Regions from separate parts of the Arthrobacter sp. BG3 genome, predicted to be linked through region 2. Evidence: predicted binding sites of a transcription regulator. Region 2 holds the regulator's gene; the other holds the start of a gene.
What was found. Region 2 encodes LexA, which represses DNA repair genes until DNA is damaged. Its sites were predicted from a motif close to TCGAACANNTGTTCGA; they were not measured.

Region 1: a site for LexA is predicted at 1,333-1,348, ahead of ruvA (Holliday junction branch migration protein RuvA). Genes of this name have one in related genera too.

Annotation. Positions count from the first base shown of each region.
Region 1 is NZ_CM155270.1:4,011,652-4,015,054, forward strand. It holds gene AC1MFL_RS18125 (YebC/PmpR family DNA-binding transcriptional regulator) at 1-711, shown strand, start outside; gene ruvC (crossover junction endodeoxyribonuclease RuvC) at 708-1,295, shown strand; gene ruvA (Holliday junction branch migration protein RuvA) at 1,403-2,050, shown strand; gene ruvB (Holliday junction branch migration DNA helicase RuvB) at 2,043-3,155, shown strand; gene yajC (preprotein translocase subunit YajC) at 3,394-3,403, shown strand, end outside.
Region 2 is NZ_CM155270.1:591,157-594,559, reverse strand. It holds partial or broken gene AC1MFL_RS02690 (IS110 family transposase) at 151-663, opposite strand; gene lexA (transcriptional repressor LexA) at 937-1,686, opposite strand; gene AC1MFL_RS02680 (LysM peptidoglycan-binding domain-containing protein) at 2,028-2,474, shown strand; gene AC1MFL_RS02675 (histidinol-phosphate transaminase) at 2,531-3,403, shown strand, end outside.

The DNA.
Region 1 (3,403 bases), 1.1 Mb from region 2:
ATCCTCGACAGCCGCAGGGCCAAGTCGTTCGCCAAGCTGATCAAGAACATCGAAGTTGCCGCACGCATGGGCGGCCCCGACCTGGCCGGCAACCCGGGCCTGGAACTTGCCGTCACCAAGGCCAAGAAGACCTCGGTTCCCGCTGACAACATCGACCGCGCCATCAAGCGCGGCGCCGGCCTCACCGGCGAGGTCGTGGACTACACCGAGATCATGTACGAATGCCGCGGTCCGCAGGGCTCCGCGCTGCTGATCGAATGCCTCACGGACAACAAGAACCGTGCGGCCTCCGAGGTCCGGCTCGCCATTTCCCGCAACGGCGGCACCATCGCCGACCCCGGATCGGTCAGCTACCTCTTCTCCCGCAAGGGCGTTGTCTCGCTGCCGAAGAACGGCCTGACCGAGGACGATGTCCTGATGGCCGTCCTCGACGCCGGCGCCGAGGAAGTCAAGGACAACGGCGACAGCTTCGAGATCCACTCCGAACCGACCGACCTCCAGGCCATCCGCGATGCGCTAAAGGACGCCGGCATGGAGTACGACACCGACGAGGCCGAGTTTGTGCCCTCCATGCAGGTGCCGCTGGATCTCGACGCCGCCAAGAAATTCATGAAGCTCGTGGACGCCCTCGAGGAACTCGACGACGTCCAGAACGTCTACAGCAACGCCGACCTCAGCGACGAAGTGCAGGCCGCACTGGAAGCCGAGTGACCCTTCGCGTCCTCGGCGTCGATCCGGGCCTCACCCGCTGCGGGATCGGCGTCGTGGACGTCGAAAAAAACCGCCGCGCCACCATGGTGGCGTTCGGCGTCGTCGGAACATCACCCGAGGAAAGCCTGGACCAGCGACTGCTGGTCATCGCCACCTCGATCGATGAATGGCTGGACCGGTACGAGCCCCACGTCCTTGCGGTCGAACGCGTGTTCTCCCAGCTCAACGTCAGCACCGTGATGGGCGTTGCCCAGGCCTCCGGCGTCGTGATCGCCGCCGCCGCCCGCCGCGGCATCCCGGTGGCGCTGCACACCCCGTCCGAGGTCAAGGCCGCCGTCACCGGCAGCGGAACGTCCAACAAGGATGCCGTCACCAAGCTGGTGACCAAAATCCTCCGGCTCGACGCCCCGCCACGGCCGGCCGACGCCGCCGACGCCCTCGCGCTGGCCATTACCCACGCGTGGCGGGCCGGGATCGGGACACCCAGCAAGGGCGCAGCCACCACCGGGCCGGGGAGCCTGTCCCTGACCCCGGCGCAGCGGGCCTGGGCGGACGCCGAAGCCAAAGCGCGCCGGGCACGCTGAATGTCCGGCTGTCCTGAAGTAGAACTTGGTAGGGTATTCGTAGATATGTTCGGATAGTCCGGTCTTTCCCGGTTCTATCTTTCAGCTGAATTTTCAGGAGCCCGGCTTTGATCAGTTTTCTCCGCGGAACCGTAGCGCACGTCGGCCTGTCCTCCGCCGTGATCGACCTCAACGGCGCCGGCATGAGCGTCAACGCCACGCCGCAGACCCTCAGCAGGCTCCGCACCGGCGAGGAGGGGAAACTCTTCACCTCCCTGATCGTGCGCGAGGACTCCCTGACCCTGTTCGGGTTCGGCAGTGACGACGAACGCGAGGTCTTCGACGTCCTGCTCAGCGTCAGCGGCGTCGGACCCAGGCTGGCGCTGGCTGTCCTGGCCGTGCACGAGCCCGAAGCGATCCGCGTTGCGGCGCACTCCGGCGACGGCAAGGCCTTCACGAAAGTGCCGGGCATCGGCCCCAAGGTAGCCGGCCGGATCGTGCTCGAACTGGCTGGAAAGCTGGTGCCGCACGGCACCGCCGGCGGCACCCCGGCGCCGGCGGCATCCTCCGAAGCAGTCTGGAAGCCGCAGGTCGTTGCGGCCATGACAAGCCTGGGCTGGTCCGAGAAGGACGCCACCTCCAGCATCGACAAGTCACTTGCTGATTCACCCGAACTGGCCGAGAAGGGCAACGTCGCCGAGATCCTGCGCGCCACCCTCCGCTGGCTGGGCCAGGACGGCGCCCGCGCCGGGAACAGGGTAGGCGCCCGTGGCTGAGCCGTCGATTGTCGCCGGGGGGGAGGAACCGGAGGAGCGGGTCATTGAGGCCGCACTCCGGCCCAAGAACCTGCACGACTTCGTCGGCCAGCACCGGGTCCGCAAACAGCTCTCCCTCGTCCTGGAGGCCTCGCGCATGCGCGGCCGCAGCGCGGACCACGTCCTGCTCTCCGGTCCTCCCGGTCTGGGCAAGACCACACTGTCGATGATCATCGCGGCCGAGATGAACGCCCCGCTGCGGATCAGCAGCGGACCGGCCATCCAGCACGCCGGGGACCTGGCGGCGATCCTGTCCTCGCTTTCCGAAGGGGAGGTGCTCTTCCTCGACGAGATCCACCGGATGTCCCGGCCTGCCGAGGAAATGCTCTATATGGCGATGGAGGACTTCCGGGTCGACATCGTCGTCGGCAAGGGTGCCGGTGCCACCGCGATCCCGCTGGAACTCCCGCCGTTCACCCTGGTGGGTGCCACCACCCGCGCCGGCCTGCTGCCCGGGCCGCTCCGGGACCGTTTCGGTTTCACCGGCCACCTCGAGTTCTACTCCGTGGCTGAACTGGAACTCGTGCTCCGGCGGTCCGCCGGGCTCCTGGACCTCAAGGTCAATTCCGCCGGTTTCAGCGAGATCGCGGGGCGTTCGCGCGGCACGCCCCGGATCGCCAACCGGCTCCTGCGCCGGGTCCGCGACTGGGCACTGGTGCACGGGATCGAGCAGATCGATGCCCGGGCCGCGTCCGCGGCGCTGGACATGTACGAGGTCGACAAACGAGGCCTGGACCGGCTCGACCGTGCCGTCCTTGAGGCCCTCATCATGAAGTTCGGCGGCGGGCCGGTGGGGCTGTCGACCCTGGCCATCGCCGTCGGCGAAGAGACCGAAACCGTGGAAACCGTCGCCGAGCCGTACCTCGTCCGTGAGGGGCTGCTGGGACGCACCCCGCGGGGGAGGATCGCACTCCCGCCTGCCTGGACGCACTTGGGCTTCGCAGTGCCGCCCGGAATCTTCGCGCAGGACCCGCTGGAACTCTTCCGGGTCGACGACGAGGCCACGGACCCGGAGGACGGGCTGGGCCAGGACGCTGATCCGGAATGGATCCGTAACAGTCAATAGCACCGCGCCGTAACCTTTTCCCTTTAGACTGGAATGACGCTCGGCACGTTCGGGTCTTTGTTTCTGTGGGCGGGCCAGCACCTGGCCGCCGTCGGCCCGGCATGAATCCCTGCCAGCCGGCCCGGAGCGAAACCGACGTTGCTGTAAACCAGCTACGCAAGTACAGAACGGAATTATCCCTGTGTTCGGACTTATCTCTGCCCAGACCCAGCCGCAGGCCGGCGGCGGTATCGACATCATGACCATCC
Region 2 (3,403 bases):
CTGAAGGCCGCGGACGGCCGCGAACCGGACGAAGCGGCCCGCCCCCAGCGCGGCGAGCCGCTTCGGGTCGGCGAATTCAGCGGCCACGAGCCTGCCGACCCTGGTGCCGAGGACGTCGGGCAGAGCCAGCGTCAGGCCGGGGAAGGCGCGGTCCAGCTGGCCCAGCAGTTGGTTCTTCGTCGCGGTCCGCGCCTGGACCCGGCGGGTCCGGTGCGCGGCCCACGCGCCAAGCTCACCGATCACGGCCTCACGGTCAGCGACCTCGATGCCGCGGCCGGCCAGCACCAGCTCCGTGATCGCCTCCAGATCCAAGGCATCGGTCTTGATTCGCCTGCGTCCCTGGACCCTGCGCTGTTCAGCGACATGCGCCGGATTCAGCTCCAGCACCTGCCAGCCCGCAGGCCACACGGACGGTCCCAGCAGCGGCCGGTGATAGTGCCCGGCAGCCTCTATCCCGACCTTCACCGGACCATCCGCGCCCGCCAGTCTGCTTCTGATCAGCCCGAGGACCCCCTCCAGACCCGGGCCGGTCATCTCAAAATCCACCGGACCCAACAAGCGGTGCCGGCCCGCATCGGTGACCGACAACGCAACCACCGTCTTGCCGACATCCACAGCGACAACCACAGGGAAATCAGTGGCCGCAAAGGCCTGAACAGACATAACAAACACCTCCGAAGGTATCGGGAGGGCCCCGCGGATCATTGCGTCCGGGCCCCAAGGGAATCTGATACATCCCGTCCTGACATCTCCGGAGGTGTTTGGGAAGGACTAACTCAACTCATATCAGCTGCGCAGCCGGTAATCCCGCAGCGGCCGGAAACCCGCACCAGGGGCTGTGCCGTCCCGGCACCCGGGCAGCAACGCGGAAAGGGCCCCGTCCAATGCCGGCGGGGCCCTTGCGCGCAGGTTCTCGGGGCTGCCGCCCGTTGCCCTCTACAGGGAGCGCAGCACCGAGACGACCTTGCCCATGATGACGGCGTGGTCGCCGAGGATGGGCTCGTACTGGGTGTTCTGCGGCAGCAGCCACGTGTGGCCGTCGCGCTGGCGGAACGTCTTGACTGTTGCCTCGTCATCCAGCAGCGCGGCGACAATGTCGCCGTTGAGGGCGTCGCCCTGCCGGCGGACCACCACCCAGTCACCGTCACAAATGGCGGCGTCGATCATCGAATCGCCCGCAACCCGGAGCATAAAGAGCTCACCGTGGCCCACCAGCTGGCGGGGCAGGGGCATAACGTCATCGACGACCTGGTCGGCGAGGATCGGGCCGCCGGCGGCGATGCGGCCCACGAGCGGAACCATGGCCGTATCGGTGGCGCTGGCCAGGTCCGACACGGACAGCCCGCCGATTGTGCGCAGGCCGCTGGACTTCTCCACCCCGGAAATCTTGGTGGTTCCCTCATCGAGGGTCAACGGCATCAGCACCTCCATGGCGCGCGGGCGCTTGGGGTCACGCCGCAGATAGCCGAGTTTTTCGAGCTGTGAGAGCTGGTGGGTGACGCTGGACAGGCTGGCCAGTCCGACCGTGTCGCCGATCTCGCGCATGGACGGCGGGTAGCCGTTGTCCGTCACGGAGCGCTGGATCGTCTCCAGAATCTTCTTCTGCCGGACCGTGAGGCTCTTGGGTGGCCGGGCTGCCTGCGGGCTCCGCTGCGTGGCCCTGCCGCCAGTGGCTTGTGCTGCCATGTTCGCCAACGCCTTTCCGTTCCGCCCGGCCGCCGTGGCTGCAGCTGCCGGGAACTTCCGGCCTGAAATGTCAGACCCTGCTGATCAACTGCAGAAGCGGTTGTTCTTTTACTCAAACGTAGGCCAGCCGCACAGCATTTTCAAACATTTGTTCTAGCGAGTCTCGACAATGTTCGTCAATAAGTGCTAAAACTGAACAGGCAAGGTTCGAATATGTGTTCTAGTCTGACACTGCTCGGGCACAGCACGGCGTTCGGTTCTTTGTTCGAAGGTTAGGCCGGTTGGCGGCGCGTATGTGGAGTACGCCGGGCGGCACAGTATGGTCCAGGAGGGCTCAGTTCATGTCAGCATCAAGCGCGTTTCACGACACTTTCGGCCGCGACGCATTCGGCAACTACGGCCGGCCCGACGGCGGTGCCGCCGTCAGCGGGCACATCCCGGCAGGGAGCGGAACTCAGGCACGGCCGGCCAAGGCTGCGCCGCTCCGGCTTACCCGGCGGGGACGCTTCGTCTTCATCGGTGTGCCGCTGATCCTGCTGGCCGCACTCATCCTCTCGTTCAGCGGCTTCTTCAATGCACCCGCCAAGGCTGCCGAGTCCGCCGCCGGACTGACTCCGACCCCCGCCGTCAGCGTCACGGTGCAGCCCGGTGAATCCCTCTGGGCCATCGCCGCGACCGTGGCGCCGGAGCGGGATCCCCGCGACGTCGTCGCCGACATCATCGAGCTGAACAACCTTGAGGCCGCCCGGGTCGTGCCCGGCCAGGCACTCTTCATCCCGTCCAAGTAGGGCAGTCCAACCGTCACAGTTTCAGGGCCCGCAGCGATCTCACTTAAACTAGTGAAGTGACTGACCAGTTAGAGCGCCTGAACCGACTTCCCCTCCGGACGAATCTGCGCGGCCTGACGCCATACGGCGCCCCGCAGCTGGACGTCCCCATCCTGCTCAACGTCAACGAGAACACCCATGGTGTCCCCGCCGACGTGCGCGCCGCCATCACCGAGGCCGTCACGATCGCCGCGGCCGGCCTGAACCGCTATCCGGACCGGGAATTCACCGAGCTGCGCGGGGCCCTGGCGGAATACCTTGCGCACGGGCTGGGTGCAGAGAACATCTGGGCCGCGAACGGCTCCAACGAGGTTCTCCAGCAGATCCTCCAGGCCTTCGGCGGCCCCGGCCGGACCGCTCTGGGCTTCCCTCCCACATACTCCATGTACCCGCTGCTTGCTGCCGGCACGGACACCGGGTACCTTGCCGGCGTCCGCACCGATGACTACGGCCTGAGCGCCGAGTCCGCCGCCCGCCAGGTCCGCGAACTCCAGCCGAACATCGTCTTCCTCTGCTCCCCGAACAACCCCACCGGAACCGGGCTTGGCCTGGACGTCGTGGAAGCCGTCTATGCGGCCGGTGAAGCCAGCCAGACCATCGTGATCGTCGACGAGGCCTACCACGAGTTCGCCCATGACGGCACGCCCAGCGCCCTTACCCTGCTGCCCGGCCGGGAACGGCTGATCGTCTCGCGGACCATGAGCAAGGCCTTCGCCCTGGCCGGAGCACGCATCGGCTACATGGCGGCAGCGCCGGAGGTGACGGACGCCCTGCGCCTGGTCCGGCTCCCGTACCACCTCTCGGCCATCACCCAGGCGACCGCCCTGGCGGCCCTGCACCACCGGGTGGCGCTGATGGCCGACGTCGAGGACATCAAGATCCAGCGGGAC